Regions from separate parts of the Micromonospora peucetia genome, predicted to be linked through region 1. Evidence: riboswitches for the same ligand, from Rfam matches in the RefSeq annotation. Region 1 holds a riboswitch; the other holds the start of a gene.
The links. A riboswitch is a leader RNA that binds a small molecule or an ion and turns the genes downstream of it on or off. The one in region 1 is predicted to bind glycine.
Positions count from the first base shown of each region.

Region 1 (9,950 bases):
GCCTGGTCCGCGTCAACGGCGTACCGTCCCAGCGGGCCTGCCTGCTGCTCGCCCGCCCCGGGGACGTGGTCGAGACCGACGACGACGGCGGGGAGCGGGCGTGACCGGGTACGACGTGGTGGTGGTCGGTGCCGGACCGGCCGGGCTGGCCGCGGCTGCCGGGGCGGCGCGGGCCGGCTGCCGGGTGGCGGTGCTGGACGCCGGGCCCCGACCGGGTGGACAGTTCTGGCGGCACCGGTCCGACGCGGACGGGCGCGGCCACCACGACTGGTCGACGTTCGCCCGGCTGCGGGAGCAGCTCGACGGGGTCGACCACCGGACCGATGCCGCCGTCTGGTTCGTCGAAGCCCGTTGCGGGGAGGGCTCCGCCGGCCCGGAGTTCACCGTGCACACCCGATCGCAGGTGCTGCACGGGCGCCGGCTGGTCATCGCCACCGGCGCCCACGACCGGGTCGTGCCGTTCCCGGGCTGGGACCTGCCCGGGGTGGTCACCGCAGGTGGCGCCCAGGCCCTGCTCAAGGGCCAGGGGGTGAGTTTCGCGCGGCGGATCGTGGTGGCGGGGACGGGACCGTTCCTGCTACCGGTCGCGACCGGCCTCGCCGAGGCGGGCAGCACCGTCGTCGGCGTCTACGAGGCGAACGACCCGATCGGGTACGCCCGCCAACTCCGCCCGGTCCTGGGCGCGGCCGGCAAGCTCGCCGAGGCCGGCCGGTACGGCTGGCGGATGCTCCGGCACCGGGTGCCCTACCACCGCCGGACGGCGGTGGTGGCCGCGCACGGCACCGACCACCTGACCGGGGTGACCGTCGCCCCGGTCGGTCCCGGTGGCACCGTGCTGGCCGGTACCGGGACCGAGGTGCGGTGCGACGGCCTCGCGGTGGGCTTCGGGTTCACCCCGCAGCTGGAACTGGCCGTGGCCCTGGGCTGCGCGACCCGGCTGGACTCCGACGGCAGCCTGGTGCTGGCCGTCGATCCGGCCCAGGCGACGTCGGTACCGGGCGTGTACGCCGCCGGTGAGGTCACCGGCGTCGGCGGCGCCGACCTGGCGCTGGTGGAGGGGCAGCTCGCCGGGGGTGCCGTCGCGCTCTCCCTGGGCTGTCCGCCGCCCTGGTCGACCCGCCGGCACGACCGCCTGCTGCGGGACCGGCGCCGGCTGCGCCGGTTCGCGGCGGCGCTGCACGCGGTGCACCCCGTACCGTCCGGCTGGCCGGACTGGTGCGACGACGACACGCTTGTCTGCCGGTGCGAGGAGGTGCCCGCCGGTGCGGTCCGGCGGGCGGTGCGGGAGTTGTCCGCCGGCGACGCCCGGGGCGCGAAGCTGCTGACCCGGGCCGGAATGGGCTGGTGCCAGGGGCGGGTCTGCGGCTACGCCGCCGCCTGCCTGGCGGCGCGGGAAGCGGGCCGGGAGCCGAGCGTGGCGGACCTGACCGGGTACGCGTCCCGTCCGCTGGCGCAGCCGGTCACGCTCGGCGAGCTCGCCGCCGACGAGTGACCGCCGAGGACCGGACCGCCGGCGGCGTCGCCGGTCACCAGGGTGACCGACGACGCCGTGGGTGCGCATTGGCCGGCGTCAGTACTCCGACTTCACGGTGACCCCGCTGAAAGCTTGTTTGGCGTGCAGGCTGACGTAGTGGTAGCCGGCGGCCGGGTTGCTGATCGTGATCGTCTCACCGTTGCCGGTGTTGACCGACCGCTGGGTGTACGAGCTCGTGGTGGCCCAGCTGCTGGGGCTGTAGTACAGGTCGGCGTCGCCGGTGCCACCGGAGGAGGTGATCCTCAGGCTGGTGGTGCCGGCCGGAACGTGCAGGTAGAGGTAGTAGAGGTTGCCGGCGGTGGCCTGGATGCCGCCGCGCTGGCAGTTGCGGCCCAGCGTCCGGACGTCGCCGCCGGTGCACTCGGGCAGCGGGGCGGGGCCGCCGGTGATGGTGACGTTCTGTGAGGTCCTGGCGGTGGCGCCCTTGTCGTCGGTTACGGTCAGCGTGACCGGGTACGTGCCGGCGGCCTGGTAGGTCCTGGTGGGGTTGGTCGCCGTCGAGGTGCTGCCGTCGCCGAAGTTCCAGGAGCGGGAGGCGATGCTGCCGTCGGCGTCGGTCGACCGGTCGGTGAAGGTGGCGGTCAGCCCGTTGGTGGTGAACGTGAACGCGGCGACCGGGGCCTGGTTGGCGGGCGGGTTGGTGCCGCCGCCGCAGTTGCCGGCCGCGCAGGCGTCCAGCCAGGCATACCAGGTGGTGTCGTAGCGGCTGCCGATGGTGCTGGTCAGCAGCGTACGGGCGGCGTTCCAGTTGCCCGTACGGTAGTGCCCGAGCAGCGTGGTGACGTCGCCGCGGTGCGACTGGAGCATGTACCGCACCGCCAGGTAGCCCCACCGGTAGACGCGGGTGCTGTCGTGGCTGTACGTGGTGTCGAAGAGCGTACGCAGCGGGTAGGTCTTCTTTCCTGCCTCGGTGATCGCGGCGCTGTAGGTCAACTGGCGGTACGAGTACGACACGTACTCGGCGAAGCCCTCGATCCACCAGATGGTGGGGGTGGCGATGTTGTCGGTGAAGTCGCCGTACATGTTGAAGCGACCGTCGAGGTAGTGGGTGTACTCGTGGTTGAGGTTCCAGATTTCGAAGGTGGGGCGCAGCCACTCCGCCTCGTACGCGATGAACCGTGGCTGGTTGCCGGCGACGGCCGGGTCGCCTTCGAGGTACATGCCGCCGTTGTTCGTGTCGATGCCGAACATCGGCCCGCCGTACGTCTGGTAGTCGGTGCTGGAGTCGAAGACCACCACTTCGAGCGTGGTGTTGCGGTCGTCGGCGACCGGGCCGTTGTCCGCCACCACCGAGTGGAAGTACGCGTCCTGGTTGCGCATGCTGGTGCAGGACCGGTCCAGCTCGGCCGAGGTCATCTGCTGGGCGCGGATGCGGATGGTGCTGCCGCAGGTGTAGGTGATCGGCAGGATCACGGCGGCCAGCCGCGCCTGGAGGTTGCAGGTGTCGAAGTAGGCGCAGTTGGCCTTGTCGTAGTAGTCGGTCATCTCGGCGACGCCGACCCAGAGCGCGGCGGTGGGGCCGGTGATCGCGCTCAGGTCGAGCAGGCCCCGGGCCAGCGGTCGCACCTTGGACCGCAACGCGGTGTGCTGGAGGAACCGGCCCAGTTCCCGGCCGGCGTTGGAGACCAGGTAGCCCCGGTCGGTGCCGAGCAGGGCCCGTTTGCCGGTGGCGAAGGCGTACAGCGTGTCCACCACACTCGGGTCGGCGGTGACGGTGCTGACGAACTCGGGCACCTGGTGGCCCCGGAACAGCACGATGTAGACGTTGTTGACCGCGTTCAGCATCCACCACGACGAGTCGTACGAGCTGTTGTAGCCGGTCAGTAGCCGCTTCACCATGTACAGGTAGCGGGCGTTCTCCTCGGCGCTGTCGATCAGCGTGACCGCCTCGGCCAACACCTCGCCGTTGGCGTCGTTCACGTCGCCGGAGCGGCTGTTGGCGAAGAACGTGTCCAGGCCGGCGCGGATTGCGGTGCGCAGCGTGGGGCCGTACGAGCCCACCGTGGACGGGTAGTTCCAGTGCACGTAGTAGCCGGCCCGCAGGTACAGCACGAGTTGGGCGGTACCCGTGCTGTTGGTGCCGTCGTAGGAGCCGGCGTTGTCCCGCAGCCCGTATGCCACGCTGGCCATCTGCGCCTCGCGGAAGGCCTGGTAGGCGTCGCTCCCGGAGAGGCTGAACAGGGTGTTCACGCAGTCGGTGGTGGACGCCTTGATCTGTTGCACCAGGGCGCTGCCGGTCCGGCTGGTGAAGTCGGCGACCGCGCAGGGTGCGGCGGCCAGGCCGCGCATCGACGGGGAGGCGGGCCGCTTGGCGTCGTCGGGCTGGTCGTAGTCGCGGCGCAGTTCCTCGCGGGACGAGGGGAGCGGGGCCCGCTCGCTCAGCGGCAGCGGTGCCCGCCGGACGTGTTTGTCGGCGGTGCCGGAGCCGACACCGGCGTCGGCCGGGGCGGCGCCGGTCGGCCGCGCCGGTGGCGCCGCGTTCGCGGCGCCGGAGGGGGCCAGCGGGCTCAGCCCCAGCGCCAGCACCAGTGCGAGCGGTACGGCGGCCCAGCCGCCTCGATTTCGTGTCTTCCTGGTTCTCACGGATCGCCTCCTGGCGTTCGGTGCTCCGGCCTGGCGCCGGAGAGTGGGGGTGTGGGGGTGGCCGTCCACCGGTCCGTGGCCGAGGCTGGCCTGGGAGGGGGTTTCCGCAGGTGAGGCACGGCTTGACGGACGGTCTACTCCTCTTCGGAGGGCGCTGCGGCGTAGATCTCCTTCGATCCGGGTCGGACATTGTGCCGCAGGTGGCCAGTACAATGGCACACATCACACATCATGTAAAGGATTGTTCATCCTCTATATGTGTTGCGTTATGACCACTCTCTGTGACCATTGACACCCGCTCGCCCGCTCGCCTAGGGTCTGCGAGCGACCCACAACTACATAGACGCCGTTCGAATCCGCGCGGGAGAGACCCCGATCTTCCGTCGGGGCGCCGAAGGAGCAAACTCCCAAGAAACTCTCAGGCCCCGTTACCGCTCGGATGAGGCGAACTCTGGAAAGCAGACGATCCGTCGTCTCACCCACGGTGCAAACCGCCACCCGGCGGCGAAGCTCTCAGGTCCATGACAGAGCGGGAGGCAACCGACCGTACGACGCGACCGCGTCGGGACGAGGGAGTCCTCCATGCACCAGAGTCCGACGACCCTGCTCCACCCACCCCTGCACGCCGCGCACGCCGAACTCGGCGCCCGGTTCACCGGTTTCGCCGGTTGGGCGATGCCGTTGCGCTACGGCAGCGAAACCGCCGAGCACCGCGCGGTACGCGAACGCGCCGGCCTGTTCGACCTCAGCCACATGGGACAACTCGAGGTGTCCGGGCCGCAGGCCCCGGCGGCACTGGACCACGCGCTGGTCGGGCACCTGTCGGCGGTGCCGGTGGGCCGCGCCCGCTACACCATGCTCTGCGACGAGACCGGCGGCGTGCTCGACGACCTGGTCGCCTACCGGCTCGCCGCCGACCGGTACCTGCTGGTGACCAACGCCGTCAACACCGGCACCGCGCTGGCCGAACTGCGCGCCCGCTGCGCCGGACCCGGGGCGACCGTCACCGACCACACCACCGAGCGGGCCATCATCGCCGTGCAGGGGCCCCGTGCCGCCGACACGGTGGAGGCAGTGGTCGGCGCGGAGTCGACCCGCCTCGGGTACTACACCGCCGCCGACCTGGACGTCGGCGGGCGGCCAGCGGTCGTCGCCCGCACCGGATACACCGGCGAGGACGGATTCGAGTTCTTCGTCCGGGCCGCCGACGCGGTCGACACCTGGCGGGAGCTGATCGCCGCCGGCGCCGCGTACGGGCTGACGCCGGCCGGGCTGGCCTGCCGGGACACGCTGCGCATCGAGGCCGGGATGCCGCTGTACGGCTTCGAACTGCACCGCGGTGTCACCCCCTTCGAGGCGGGACTGGGCCGGGTCGTGTCCTTCACCAAGCCGGGGGACTTCGTCGGCCGGGCCGCACTGGCCGAACGCCGGGACACCGGCGCCGCCACCGTCCTGGTCGGACTCACCGGAACCGGACGGCGCGTGCCACGGACCGGCCATCCGGTGGTCGCGCTGGCCGACGGCGGCACGGCGGAACCCGTCGGCGTGGTCACCAGCGGCGCACTGTCACCGGTGCTGAACCGGCCCGTCGCGTTGGCCCGGGTCCACCCCGACGCCGTCGGGGCACGGTCCCGACTGGGCGTCGTCATCCGAGGAGACACCGAGCCGGTGGAGATCACCCGGCTGCCGTTCTACCGCCGTGCGCGCTGACCCGCGTCACCCGCTGCGAGGAGTGATGGACATGGATGTTCCCGCGCGTCTGCGCTACAGCACGAACCACGAGTGGATCGACGACACGGCCGAGCCGGCGACGGTGGGCATCACCGCGTTCGCCGCCGCGGCGCTCGGCGACGTCATCTACGCCGAGCTGCCCGAACCCGGCACCCACCTGGCCGCCGGCGAGGTCTGCGGCGAGGTGGAGTCCACCAAGTCGGTGGCCGAGCTGTACATGCCGGTGAGCGGCGAGATCGTCGCCACCAACGAGGCCGTCGTCGCCGACCCGGGCCTGATCGGCGCGGACCCGTACGTCGAGGGCTGGCTGTTCAGGGTCCGGCTGACCGACGTGCCGCCGCTGATGACGGCCGACGAGTACCGCGCCCACCTCACCGAGACCGACAACGGAGGCGCGTCATGACCGTCCACGACCAGGGGCTGATCGACGCCGACCCGGAGATCGCCGAGGCGATCACCGCCGAGCTGCGCCGGCAGCGGCAGACCCTCGGCATGATCGCCTCGGAGAACTTCGCGCCCCGGGCGGTCCTCGAGGCACAGGGCTCGGTCCTCACCAACAAGTACGCGGAGGGCTACCCGGGCCGGCGGTACTACGGCGGCTGCGAGCACGTCGACACCATCGAGCGTCTGGCGATCGAGCGGGCGAGGCGACTCTTCGGCGCCGCGTACGCCAACGTGCAGCCGCACTCCGGCTCCCAGGCCAACGCCGCCGTGATGGCGGCCCTGCTCGACCCCGGGGACACCATCCTGGGGCTCGACCTCGCGCACGGCGGTCACCTGACCCACGGGATGCGGATCAACTACTCGGGCCGGCTGTACCGGGCGGTGGGCTACCAGGTGGACGCCGGGAGCTTCCTGGTCGACATGGACGAGGTCGAGCGGCTGGCGCACGAGCACCGGCCAAAGATGATCGTGGCGGGCTGGTCGGCGTACCCGAGGGTGCTCGACTTCGCGCGGTTCCGCCGGATCGCCGATGCGGTCGGCGCGTACCTGCTCGTCGACATGGCGCACTTCGCCGGGCTGGTCGCCGCCGGGCTGCACCCCGACCCGGTGCCGCACGCCCACGTGGTCACCCTGACCACGCACAAGACGCTCGGCGGACCGCGTGGTGGCGCCATTCTCAGCGCCGACACCGAACTGGCCCGGCGACTGGACTCGGCGGTCTTCCCCGGCCAACAGGGCGGCCCCCTGGGGCATGTGATGGCGGCCAAGGCGGTGGCGTTCCGCATCGCCGCCGGGGACGAGTTCCGGGACCAGCAGCGACGGGCCCTGCTCGGAGCGCGGATCGTCGCCGGACGCCTGGGCGCCGCCGACGCGCACGACGCCGGTGTCCGGGTCGTCAGCGGGGGCACCGACGTGCATCTGGTACTGGTCGACCTGCGCACGGCGAAGCTGGACGGTCTCCAGGCGGAACGGCTGCTCCAGGGGATCGGTATCACCGTCAACCGCAACGCCGTACCGTTCGACCCCCGCCCGCCGATGGTCACCTCGGGGTTGCGGATCGGCACCCCGGGCCTGGCCACCCGGGGCTTCGACGAGGCCGACTTCGTCGAGGTCGCCGACATCATCGCCACCGGGTTGACCACGGCGGAAGCCGGCGACGGGCTGCGCTCGCGGGTCGACCGCCTCGCCGACCGGCACCCGCTGCACACAGGATGGACCCGCTGATGCCGAACAAGCTTCTGCTCGTGGCAGCAGAGAACGAACGAATGCGCGGAATTGTCTCGCAGTCCTCCCTGACCCGGGGAATCGTGCACCGATTCGTCGCCGGTGAGCAGGACCGTGAGGTGATCGCGGTGGCCCGCCGGCTCACCGGGACGGGCCTGCGGGTCACCATCGACCACCTCGGTGAGGGGACGACGACCCTCGAACAGGCCGAGGGCATTCGCGACACGTACCTCGCGCTGCTGTCGTCACTGCACGCCGCGGACCTGGCCGCCGCCGCCGAGGTCTCGCTCAAGATCTCGGCGCTCGGCGGGTCGCTGCCGGCGGGCGGGTACGACCACGCCGCCCGGCTCACCCACGACGTCTGCGCCGCCGCCGCGGCCGTGGGCTCGACCGTGACGATCGACATGGAGGACCACACCACCGTCGACGCGACCCTCTCCATCCTCGACGAGCTGCGTACGGAGTTCCCGTGGGTCGGGGTCGCGTTGCAGGCGTGCCTGCGGCGGACGGCGGCCGACTGCCGGCGACTCGCACACGCGGGCAGCCGGGTCCGCCTGGTCAAGGGGGCCTACGCGGAGCCCGCCTCGGTGGCGTTCGTGAGCAAGCGCGAGGTCGACGACGAGTTCCGGCGGTGTCTGCGCATCCTGATGGAGGGGGACGGGTATCCGATGATCGCGACCCACGACCCGAAGCTGATCGAGTACACCCTGCGCCTGGCACGCGACGGTGGGCGCGGCGCGGAGGACTACGAGTTCCAGATGCTGTACGGGATCCGCGAGAACGAGCAGTTGCGGCTGGCGGCGAACGGGTACCGGACGCGCGTCTACCTCCCGTACGGCCGTGACTGGTACGCGTACTTCATGCGTCGACTCGCCGAGAAGCCGGCGAACCTGCTCCTGCTGGCCCGCTCGTTCAAGCCCGGTTCGGCCAATTGAGAGACGGCTGCCACGGGTGGCCGACACGACAGGGAGTGCGGTCATGATCAGCGTTTTCGACCTCTTCAGCGTGGGCATCGGGCCGTCCAGTTCGCACACCGTCGGGCCGATGCGGGCCGCCCGGACGTTCGTGACGGGGCTCAAGGCCGACGGTGTGCTGGCCGGTACCGGCCGGGTCCGGGCGGAGCTCTTCGGTTCGTTGGGGGCGACCGGGTACGGGCACGGCAGCGACCGGGCGGTGCTGCTCGGGCTGGCCGGTGAGGCCCCGGAGACGGTCGACACGGACACCGTCGACGCGTGGGTGGCCGGGCTGCGTGCCGAGCGGCGGTTGGCTCTGCTGGGGGTTCAGGAGATCGACTTCGACCCGGACCGGGATCTGGTGCTGCACCGGCGCCGGTCGCTGCCGTACCACCCGAACGGGATGACCTTCGTCGCGTACGACGACAGCGGCGTCGAACTGCGCAGCCGTACCTACTACTCGGTGGGTGGCGGGTTCGTGGTCGACGAGGCGGCGGCGGGGGCCGACCGGATCACCCCGGACACCACGCGGGTCCGATACCCGTTCCGCACCGGGGGCGAGTTGCTGGACATCACCGCCGCGACCGGGCTGTCGATCAGCGAGGTGATGCTGGCCAACGAGCGGTCCTGGCGTACCGAGGCGGAGATCCGGGCCGGTCTGCTGGAGATCTGGCGGGTGATGCGGGAGTGCGTGCGGCGGGGCTGCGAGCGGGACGGGGTGCTTCCCGGTGGGCTGCGGGTGCGGCGGCGCGCGGCGGAGTTGCGGCGGAGCCTGGCGGCTGACACCGGCAGCGCCGATCCGTTGCGGGTGATGGACTGGGTGACGCTCTTCGCCCTCGCCGTGAACGAGGAGAACGCGGCCGGCGGTCGGGTCGTCACCGCGCCGACCAACGGGGCGGCCGGGATCATTCCGGCGGTGCTGCACTACTACACCCGGTTCGTGCCGTCGGCGTCCCCGGACGGGGTGGTGCGGTTCCTGCTGACGGCCGGGGCGATCGGGGTGCTGTTCAAGGAGAACGCCTCCATCTCGGGCGCGGAGGTCGGCTGCCAGGGTGAGGTGGGCTCGGCCTGCTCGATGGCTGCCGCCGGGCTCGCCGAGGCGCTCGGCGGTACGCCTGCCCAGGTGGAGAACGCGGCGGAGATCGGGATGGAGCACAACCTGGGGCTGACCTGTGACCCGGTCGGCGGGCTGGTGCAGATCCCCTGCATCGAGCGCAACGCGGTGGCCAGCATCAAGGCGGTCACGGCGGCCCGGCTCGCGATGCGGGGCGACGGGGTGCACGCGGTCTCCCTCGACAAGGTGATCAAGACGATGCGGGAGACCGGCGCCGACATGAAGGTCAAGTACAAGGAGACGGCACGCGGGGGCCTCGCGGTCAACGTGATCGAGTGCTGATCGCCTCGCGAGGGGGAGCAGGGGGGCGTGTTACGCCCGGTGCCGTGCGACGATCGACGGGCGTCGTGCCGACCGGTCCGTCCCG
Region 1 covers NZ_FMIC01000002.1:5,687,294-5,697,243, reverse strand. Annotated here, with positions in the region: gene GA0070608_RS25800 ((2Fe-2S)-binding protein) at 1-104, shown strand, start outside; gene GA0070608_RS25795 (FAD/NAD(P)-dependent oxidoreductase) at 101-1,492, shown strand; gene GA0070608_RS25790 (collagenase) at 1,571-4,117, opposite strand; glycine riboswitch at 4,469-4,561, shown strand; glycine riboswitch at 4,562-4,655, shown strand; gene gcvT (glycine cleavage system aminomethyltransferase GcvT) at 4,700-5,827, shown strand; gene gcvH (glycine cleavage system protein GcvH) at 5,859-6,251, shown strand; gene glyA (serine hydroxymethyltransferase) at 6,248-7,516, shown strand; gene GA0070608_RS25770 (proline dehydrogenase family protein) at 7,516-8,451, shown strand; gene GA0070608_RS25765 (L-serine ammonia-lyase) at 8,495-9,865, shown strand; gene GA0070608_RS25760 (FAD-dependent oxidoreductase) at 9,910-9,950, shown strand, end outside.

Region 2 (9,950 bases), 190 kb from region 1:
GCCGGGGCGGCACCACGACCCGCCCCGGCGTCACGCCACGTCAGCTCTCGAACGCCTCCGGCGCCGGGCAGGAACACACCAGGTTCCGGTCGCCGTACGCGCCGTCGACCCGCCGCACCGGCGGCCAGTACTTCCCGGCCCGATCCACCCCACCCGGGTACGCGCCCACCGACCGCGGGTACGGGTGCGCCCACTCGTCGGCCGACACCATCGCCGCCGTGTGCGGGGCGTTGGCGAGAGGGTTGTCGCCGGCCGGCCACTGCCCCGACCCCACCGCGTCGATCTCCGCCCGGATGGCGATCATCGCGTCGCAGAACCGGTCCAGCTCGGCCAGGTCCTCGCTCTCGGTGGGCTCCACCATCAGCGTCCCCGCCACCGGGAACGACATCGTCGGCGCGTGGAACCCGTAGTCGATCAACCGCTTCGCCACGTCGTCCACGCTCACCCCGGTCGCCTTCGCCAACGGCCGCAGGTCCAGGATGCACTCGTGCGCCACCAGGCCCTTGTTGCCCGCGTACAGCACCGGGAAGTGCCCACGCAGCCGCGCGGCCACGTAGTTCGCCGCCAGCACCGCCACCCCGGTGGCCCGGGCCAGCCCCGCCGCACCCATCATCCGCAGGTACGCCCACGGAATCGGCAGGATCCCCGCCGACCCGTACTTCGCCGCCGAGATCGCCGGCCGGCCATCGACGTGCACGCCCAGCGGATCGCCCGGCAGGAACGGCGCCAGATGCGCCCGCACCGCCACCGGACCCACCCCCGGCCCGCCACCGCCGTGCGGAATGCAGAACGTCTTGTGCAGGTTCAGATGCGACACGTCCGCCCCGAACTTCCCCGGCTTGGCGAACCCGACCAGCGCGTTGAGGTTCGCCCCGTCGACGTACACCTGACCGCCGGCGTCGTGGACCTTCGCGCACAGCGACGCGATGCCCGTCTCGTACACCCCGTGCGTCGACGGATACGTCACCATGATCGCCGCGAGGGCGTCCCGATGCTTGTCGATCTTCGCGTCGAGGTCCACCAGGTCGACGTTGCCCCCGTCGTCACAGCCCACCACGACGACCCGCATGCCGGCCATCACCGCGCTGGCCGCGTTGGTGCCGTGCGCCGACGACGGGATCAGGCACACGTCCCGGTGCCCCTCACCCCGGTCCCGGTGATAGGCGCGGATCGCCAGCAGACCCGCCAACTCACCCTGCGAACCGGCGTTGGGCTGCACGCTGACCGCGTCGTAGCCGGTCACCTCCGCCAGCCACCCCTCCAACTGGGCGATCATCTCCCGGTAGCCGGTGGTCTGCGCGTCCGGCGCGAACGGGTGCACGTGGGCGAACTCCGGCCAACTCACCGGCTCCATCTCGGTGGTGGCGTTGAGCTTCATCGTGCACGAACCGAGCGGAATCATTCCCCGGTCCAGGGCGTAGTCGAAGTCCGACAACCGCCGCAGGTAGCGCAGCATCGCCGTCTCCGAATGGTGGCTGCGGAACACCACGTGGGTGAGGAAATCCGACGTGCGGGCCAGCGCCGCCGGCAACGCGCCCCCGACCGGCGCGTCCCACCACGCCGGCGCCACACCCACCGGCCGCCCACCGGTCGTGGCCCCGAACGCGTCGAGCACCTTGCGCAGGTGGGCGGGGGTGGTCGTCTCGTCGCACGACACCCCCACATGGTCGGCGTCGACCAGCCGCAGGTTCACGCCCCGCGCGGCGGCCTCGGCGACGACCGCCTCGGCGCCACCGGCAACCCGCACCAGGACGGTGTCGAAGAACGCGTCGTGGACCACCTCGACGCCGTCCACACCCCGCAGCGCCGCCGCCAACCGGGCCGCCATGTCATGGGTACGGCGGGCGATCTCCCGCAGCCCGTCCGGACCGTGGTAGACGGCGTACATGCCGGCCATCACGGCGAGCAGCACCTGCGCGGTGCAGATGTTGCTGGTCGCCTTCTCCCGCCGGATGTGCTGCTCACGGGTCTGCAACGCCAGCCGGTACGCCGGGTTGCCGTCCGCGTCGCGCGACACCCCGACCAGCCGGCCGGGCAGCATCCGCTCCAACCCCGCCCGTACCGCCAGATAACCGGCGTGCGGCCCACCGAAGCCCATCGGTACGCCGAACCGCTGCGTGGTGCCGGCGGCGATGTCGGCGCCGACCTCCCCCGGCGCCCGCAGCAACGTCAGGGCCAGCAGGTCCGCCGCGACGGTCACCAGCGCCCCGACGGCGTGCGCCGCGGCGACCAGACCCGCCTGGTCGCGCACCGCCCCGGACGCCCCCGGGTACTGCAGGTGCAGACCGAAGAACTCCGCCGGCAACTCGTCGCGCTCGACGTCGACGATCCGCACGTCGATACCGAGCGGCTCGGCCCGGCTGGCGATCACCGCGATGGTCTGCGGCAGGGTGTCGGCGTCGACCACGTACACCGGACTCCGGCTCTTCGACGCCCGACGGGCCAGGGTCATCGCCTCGGCCGCCGCGGTGCCCTCGTCGAGCATCGACGCGTTCGCGGTGGCCAGCCCGGTCAGGTCGGTGACCATGGTCTGGAAGTTCAGCAACGCCTCCAGCCGGCCCTGGCTGATCTCCGGCTGGTACGGCGTGTACGCCGTATACCAGGCCGGATCCTCCAGCACGTTGCGGCGGATCACCGCCGGAGTGTGGGTGCCGTGGTAACCCAGACCGATCATCGACACCGCGACGGCGTTACGGGCCGCCAGGGCCCGCAGCTCGGCGAGGGCGTCGTGCTCGCTGGCCGGCTCCGGCAGATCCAGCGTGCCGTGCCAGCGGATCACCTCGGGGATCGCCGCATCCATCAGCTCGTCGATCGAGCCGTAACCGACGATCTCCAACATCCGGCGCTCGTCGTCCGGATCGGGACCGATGTGGCGGGCGGCGAACTGCTCTGTGGTCATGGGCGGCGCTCCCGTGGGGCGAGGTCGACAGGTCGGCCTCCCCCTCTGTCGCACCCGCGAGGCGCTCCACAGTGCCTGCCCACGAGGTCCTTTTGCCTGAGAGGTTCCGGGGAGGATTTGCCCCTTCGGCGCCGCCTGAGATGCTGCTGGGCGGTCTCTCCCACGTGGGTACTACCGGCATGGTCAACGCTACCAGCGCCGGGTCGCCCGCCGAAGGTCCTACCCCCCGACGCCGGGGCCGCTACCGGCCGACGCCCATCAGCCCCACCGGCACCTCACCCCCACCGACCGCCCGATCGGCCAGCGCCGGCAGCAGCCGGCCCAGCGGCGCGTCGACGGTCAACATCGCATACCCGTCGCCCCGGGTCGGCCCCTGGTTGACGATCACCACCGGAATACCCAGCTTCGCCGCGCGCAGCACGAACCGGCGACCCGACAGCACCGTCAACGACGACCCCAGCACCAGCAGCAGCCGCGCCCCCGCCACCAGGCCGAAACAGCGGGCCACCCGCTGCGCCGGCACCGTCTCGCCGAAGAACACCACGTCCGGCTTCAGCATGCCGCCACAGCAGAACGTGCAGTCGACCGTACGGAACCCGGCCACCTCGTCGTCGGCGAGATCCACGTCACCGTCCGGGTTGACCGCCGTGACCCGCGCGCCGAACGTCGGGTTCGCCTCCCGCAGCCGCCGGTCCAACTCCTCCCGCGACGTCCGGTTGCCGCAGCCCAGGCACACCACCTCGTCGAGACGCCCGTGCAACTCCACCACCTGAGGGCTGCCCGCAGCGGTGTGCAGCCCGTCCACGTTCTGCGTGATGATCCCGTCGACCAGCCCGCCACGTTGCAGCCGCGCCACCGCCCGGTGTCCCTCGTTCGGGGCCGACCGCGCGATCACCCGCCACCCCAGATGGCTACGCGCCCAGTAGCGCCGCCGCGCCTGCGCGTCCCGCGTGAACACCTGGTACGTCATCGGGGTGTGCCGCCGCGCCACGCCACTGGGCCCCCGGTAGTCCGGGATGCCCGATTCGGTGGACAGGCCCGCCCCGCTCAACACCACGACACCACCGCCGGCCACCAGGCGGGCCACCGCGTCGACCGTCTCCGTCACCCGTCCATGCTGCCTCAGGCCACCGCCCCACGGCGAACACCGCCCACCGGCGAACACCGACGGCTGCCGCCGACCGTCCGCACCGCACCGGCGCGGCAGCTAGGTTGGGCAGTATGCGCGTCGTCACCGCCGGAGGACACGGCAAGATCGCCCAGCTGACCCACCGCGAACTCGCCGGACGTGGCGACACCGCCGTCGGCCTGATCCGCAACCCCGACCACGCCGCCGCGCTGCGTGCCGCCGGCGCCCACCCCGTCGTGGCCGACCTCGAACACGTCGGCGTCGACGAACTCGCCGACCACCTCCACGGCGCCGACGCAGTCCTCTTCGCCGCCGGCGCCGGCCCCGGCAGCGGTGCCGCCCGCAAGGACACCGTCGACCGGGCCGCCGCCGTCCTGCTCGCCGACGCCGCCGAGCGCGCCGACGTCCGCCGCTACCTGCTGCTGTCGTCCGTGGGAGTCGAGGGCGAAGCACCCGCCGGCACCGACGAGGTGTTCGCCGCGTACCTGCGGGCGAAAAAAGCCGCCGAGGACGACCTGACCGGCCGCGACCTCGACTGGACGATCCTGCGCCCCGGCCGACTCACCGACGACCCGCCCACCGGGCGCATCACCCTCACCCGGCACGCCCCAGCGGGCGCCGCCGTCACCCGCACCGACGTCGCCCGGGTACTGGTCGCCCTGCTCTACCACCCGGGCACCGCCGGCCGGATCCTGGAACTCGTCGACGGCGACACCACCATCGCCGACGCCATCGCCGCCGTCGACCGGCGCTGACCCCGGCGCCGCTACCCGCCGAGCACGGCGCGCAGTTGCGCGCCGACCGCCCCGGCCGCCGCCGCGTCGGCCCGCAACTGCTCCGACTGCTCCGACAGATACACCTGCCACCGTTCCAGATGCTGTTGGGCCGTCGCCACCGCAGACACCAACGCCGCGTGCCGGTCCTCCAACTCCCGTACCTGCCGCGGCAACTCCCCGCCCCGCGCCCCCTGCGGGCCGACGCCCCCGGCCGCTGCCTGCGCCTCGGCGATGATCTCGTCGGCCTGCCGCCGCGCCTCGGCGATGATCTCCGCGCCCTCCACGCTGGCCTCACCGATCGTCCGGTTCGCCTCGTCCTGCGCCCGCACCGCCAACTCGATCATCATCGGGTCCGGGCCCTGCGGGGCAGTGCTGGGCAACGCGCCGTGACGCAACATCTCCACCTGCCGCGCCAGGCCCTCATTCTCCCGCCGCAGCCGATCCACCTCACCGTCCAGCAACGCCGCCCGCTCGCCAGCCGACCGGGCCAGGCCGGCGACCTCGTCGGCGGACAACCACCAGCCACCCCGGAACCGGCGCGCCTCCAACGCACCCACCGCCCGGCTCAACTCACCGTGCGCATCGGCGACCCGGTCACCGTGATCGATGCTCATCGGGCACCCGTCCAACTGAAGTCGTCCGGCGCGGCGACAGCCGCACCTGCCAGAGGGGGATAGAGGGAATGGTGGAAACTCTCCGCCAGGATCCGCTCCGGCGGCACCCCCGACACCGTCAGGATGGCAACCGTCGCCCTGGTCATCTCCGGACTGCCGCACACCAGCACATCGGTGTCCCGCCACGGACCCAACCGCACCGCCGTGTCACCGGCTGTGCCCACCGCCCCCTGCCACTGCCAGCCCGACTCCACCGTCGGGACGTACCGCAGCCACCCACCAGGCTGCCACGACTGCCCCGGCGCGGTCGAAACCAACTCCCGCAACGCCCAGTCGTCGTACAGGTCGTCCGGGGTCCTTCCCCCCACCACCAACGTCGTCGCCCGACCCGGCCCCCGCCGCAACGCCTCCACCACCGCCCGCAGCGGCGCCACCCCCGTGCCCCCCGCCACCAGCAGCAACGGCAAATCCGGCGACCGGTCGTACGACGACAACGCCGTGCCCACCGGCGAGCCCAGCAGCACCCGGTCACCCTCACGCAGCTTTCGGACCAGATGCGTGGAGAACCGACCCGCCGCCCGCACATGGAACTCGATCGTCCCGTCCGTGCGCGGCGCGTTCGCCGGCGACAGATACCGCCACGTCCGCAACTGCGGCACCTGCACCGGCAGCGACTGCCCCGGCAGGTACTCGCACAGATAGTTCGGACGGACCGTGAACACACACACGTCGGCCCGTCGCCGCCACACCGCCAGGACCTCCGCCTCCCAGTACGGCGGCGACGTCTGCTCCGCCTCCGCCGCACCGGTGAGCATCAACCGCGCCACCAACTCGTACGCCGCAGCCCACTCGTCCCGCAGCCCCGGCGTCCACCGTGGACCCAGGAACCGCTCCAACGTCGCCAGCAACGCCTGCCCGACCCAGACGTAGTGGCACTGCGCCAACGGCACCGGCCGGCCCTGCCCGTCCTCACCCTGGAACCGCCGATGATCGGCACCCAACCGCTGTGCGAACGCCGTCACCACCCGCTCGTCATCGACGTGGGTGACCATATGCCCCAACGCCGCCAGTAACTTGTCCTGCTGGTACTGCATGTTCGTCGGGAACATCGCGCGCGTCTCGGGCGCGATCAGAAACAACGTCGCATAGAAATACTTCGCCGCCTCTGCACCGGCGACCGAGAACTGGGCCCAGCTCTGGCGCAACGCCACGACATCCATGCCTCAGTAAGCCTCCCGCAGACGGGCCACATCGTGCCGCTGCCGCAGCGTCAACGGCGCAGCGCCCGCCGAACCGTACACACGATCGGTCTGCCACAGGTTGGGGTTCGGCACCCGGGTGTCGTAGTAGCGGTGATGCACCGCGTGCAACGCCGCCCACCCCACACTGCCGTTGAGCCACGACCAGTCACCGTGCACCGGCCGACCCGCCCGCTCCTCCTGCGCGCAGAACGTCATGAACAACTCCGACTCCGTGTGCGGATCCGACATCCGCACCCCCGCCAAACGGAACGAGTGCAACACCGCCTGGTTGATGACCAGAACCGCGTGCTCCCGCCACAGCGTGTCCTCCCGCGAGGTGTCCAACCCCAACCCCCGCGCCACCGGCAACAACTGGTCGTACCGGGCCCCGTCACCCATGTTCCGGGTGCCGATCTCGTCACTCAGGTAGTGCCCGTTGAACGGGGCACAGCTGTAGTCCACCCCACCCACCCGCAACCGCATGTTGCTGATCACCGGCAGGGCGTGCCAACGCAACCGCAACTCCTCGAACCACGGGTACGCCGGATGCGTCAGGGCCACCTCCCGTACGAGATCGCGGGGCACCTCCACCAGCGTCGGATCCTCGTACGCCGTCTCGACCACCCACGGCAGCAGATCGAACCGCCCCGGCGCCACCGGCGGATGCCATCCCAGACCCCGCGCCGCGTCCGTCATCGCCACCTGCGCCGGATCACCCCGCACCGACCCGTCGTCCGCCCGATGCCCGCAGTAGCGGATCAACTGGTCGTTCCAGATCCGCGCCCGCGGACCCACCCGCGGCCGGTCCGGCGCGAACACCGTCATCACCGACCGGATCTGCCCGCCGTTGTCCGCCAACGCCAGATGCCGCGCCAACTCCTGCGCGATCCCCGCCACCGTCGTCACATCACGGCGGTCCCGGACCTTCAACCCCGCCCACCGGACCCGTCCCACGCAGCGCGCCGACTGCCGCCACGCCACCTTCGCCCCGTAAACCAACTCCTCGCCGGTGTGCCGGTACGTACCGGTCACCGCGATCTCCTCCCGCACCTGCGCCACCCGCGCGGCCACACCCGACAGCCGCCGCTCCTCGTGGAACAGATGCAGGAACTCCACCGCCTCCACCGCCACGTCCCCGGCCGTCGGGGCCTGCGAGTCCGGGGAATACGAGTCCGAAGAGTGCGTCACCGGGCACCCAGACCCGCCCTCACCTGCGGCACGCACTGGGGCAACCGCCGCCGCAGCGGCATCCAGGTCCGTCTGCACAGTTGTTCAAATCCGATCGTCGAGAACTGGCGTCGTCCCGGCCAGCAGCCCCGCCCGTACACGACGAACGGCGACATCCGTGCGGAACACGGCGGAACACGGCGGAACACCGCACAGGATTCACATGATCGATAAGAATGTCAACAAGCTGACAGATCGGAAGGGGACACCCACACTCCGCTCGTACGGATCAACCCGCCCGACGCCGCGCCCGACGCGCCGCCAACTCGTCACCCACCGGATCCGCCACCACCGGCGGCTCAGCCGACATCGCCGGCTCCGACGGCAGGTGCGACAGGGAACCCTGGATCTCCTTGAACGCCCCACCGATCGCGATGCCGAACACGCCCTGGCCACCCTGCAACAGGTCGACCACCTCCTCCGGCGACCGGCACTCATACACGGTCGTACCGTCGGAGATCAACGTGATGCCCGCCAGATCCTCCACCCCACGGGACCGCAGCGCCTCGATCGCCTTGCGGATGTTCTGCAACGACACCCCGGCGTCCAGCAGGCGCTTCACCACCTTCAGGACCACCAGATCCCGGAACGAATACAACCGATGCGTGCCCGAACCCGACGCATCGCGCACACTCGGCAGCACCAGCGCGGTACGCGCCCAGTAGTCCAACTGGCGGTAGCTGATCCCCACCGCGTGGCAGGCCGTCACACCCCGATATCCGACGGCACCGTCACCCTCAGTCGCCCACCCCGACGGCGTCACACCCGGCTCGTCCAGCTCCGTACCCGGATCAGGATCTCGCGACTCGTGCATCCGGACAACCTCCCCGCCAGTGCGGTGACACGTCGTTTCCGGGACGCGCACCCCTCGACACGGCAACCCTATAGCCGCCTTCAGGAATTGCCCCGCAGGAACCGTCGCGACACGCCGCGCCACGACAAACGAAGATCACCCACAGCATCGGGACGGTCACCGCACGTGACATCCCGGAAAGGGCTGGAATCAGCCGGCGAAGTCCTCCGGACGCACCTGGTCGAGGAACTCGCGGAACTTCTCCACCTCGTCCTCCTGCTCGTCCGGGATCACGATCCCCGCCTCGCTGAGGACCTCCTCGGCACAACGAATCGGCGCACCGACCCGCAACGCCAACGCGATGGAATCACTCGGCCGGGCCGACACCCGCACCCCGTCACCCAGCAACAGATCCGCGTAGAAGACGTTCTCTTTCAACTCGATGATCTCCACCGCCTGCAACGGCGCCTTCAACGCCGCCAACACGTCCCGCAGAAGATCATGGGTCAGCGGCCGGGCCGGCTTGACCCCCTGCTGCTCATAAGCGATCGCCGTCGCCTCGACCGCACCGATCCAGATCGGCAGATAGCGGTCCCCCTCGACCTCCCTGAGCAGGACGATCGGCTGGTTGCTGGGCAGCTCCACCCGAACTCCGACCACGCTCAGCTCGCGCACCGCCGCCTCCGTGTCGTTGTCACCTACGCCGCACCGCGCCCTTCCCTGCACGGTACACGGACCGCGACACGGCCGTCCCATGCGCTACCCGCACCACGACCGCGCCAGAAAGGGGTTACCCCGGCAAGCCTACGACACGCTTCCCGGGGAAGATCCTTCCGCACGGCCCCCCGCCGGATCACCGACCCAACGTCGACCGCAACCCCACCCGCACCAACGCCGCGTGCAACTGCTGAGACAACGCCACCAACTCCCGCGCCGTCTCCGCCGCCCGCGCCCGCGCCGCCGGATCACTCTGCCGCGCCAACGGCGCCAGCAACTGCGCGAACAGACCGACCTCCCGATCCGCCGCCGTCCGGAAAGCACGCAGATGCCGCGGCTCCAACCCGTACGCCGCCAGACCCGCCACCGCCCGCGCGATGATCAACGCGTCGTCGTCATACCAACCCGGCGGATCCGACACCACCACACCGAGCCGCTCCAACTCGCCCAGCGTCGACTCGTCGATCCCGCTACGCGCCACCAGATCGAGCCGGCCGAGCCGCACCTGCGGCGACCCGACCGACTCCTCCGGCACCCGCCCCGGAACCTCACCG
Region 2 covers NZ_FMIC01000002.1:5,495,291-5,505,240, reverse strand. Annotated here, with positions in the region: gene gcvP (aminomethyl-transferring glycine dehydrogenase) at 41-2,899, opposite strand; glycine riboswitch at 2,974-3,072, opposite strand; gene GA0070608_RS24860 (Sir2 family NAD-dependent protein deacetylase) at 3,141-4,007, opposite strand; gene GA0070608_RS24855 (NAD(P)H-binding protein) at 4,121-4,783, shown strand; gene GA0070608_RS24850 (hypothetical protein) at 4,795-5,418, opposite strand; gene GA0070608_RS24845 (globin domain-containing protein) at 5,415-6,638, opposite strand; gene GA0070608_RS24840 (nitric oxide synthase oxygenase) at 6,642-7,847, opposite strand; gene GA0070608_RS24835 (MerR family transcriptional regulator) at 8,116-8,700, opposite strand; gene GA0070608_RS24830 (bifunctional nuclease family protein) at 8,890-9,354, opposite strand; gene ftsR (transcriptional regulator FtsR) at 9,533-9,950, opposite strand, start outside.
Region 2: another riboswitch for glycine. It lies ahead of gcvP (aminomethyl-transferring glycine dehydrogenase); the one in region 1 lies ahead of gcvT (glycine cleavage system aminomethyltransferase GcvT).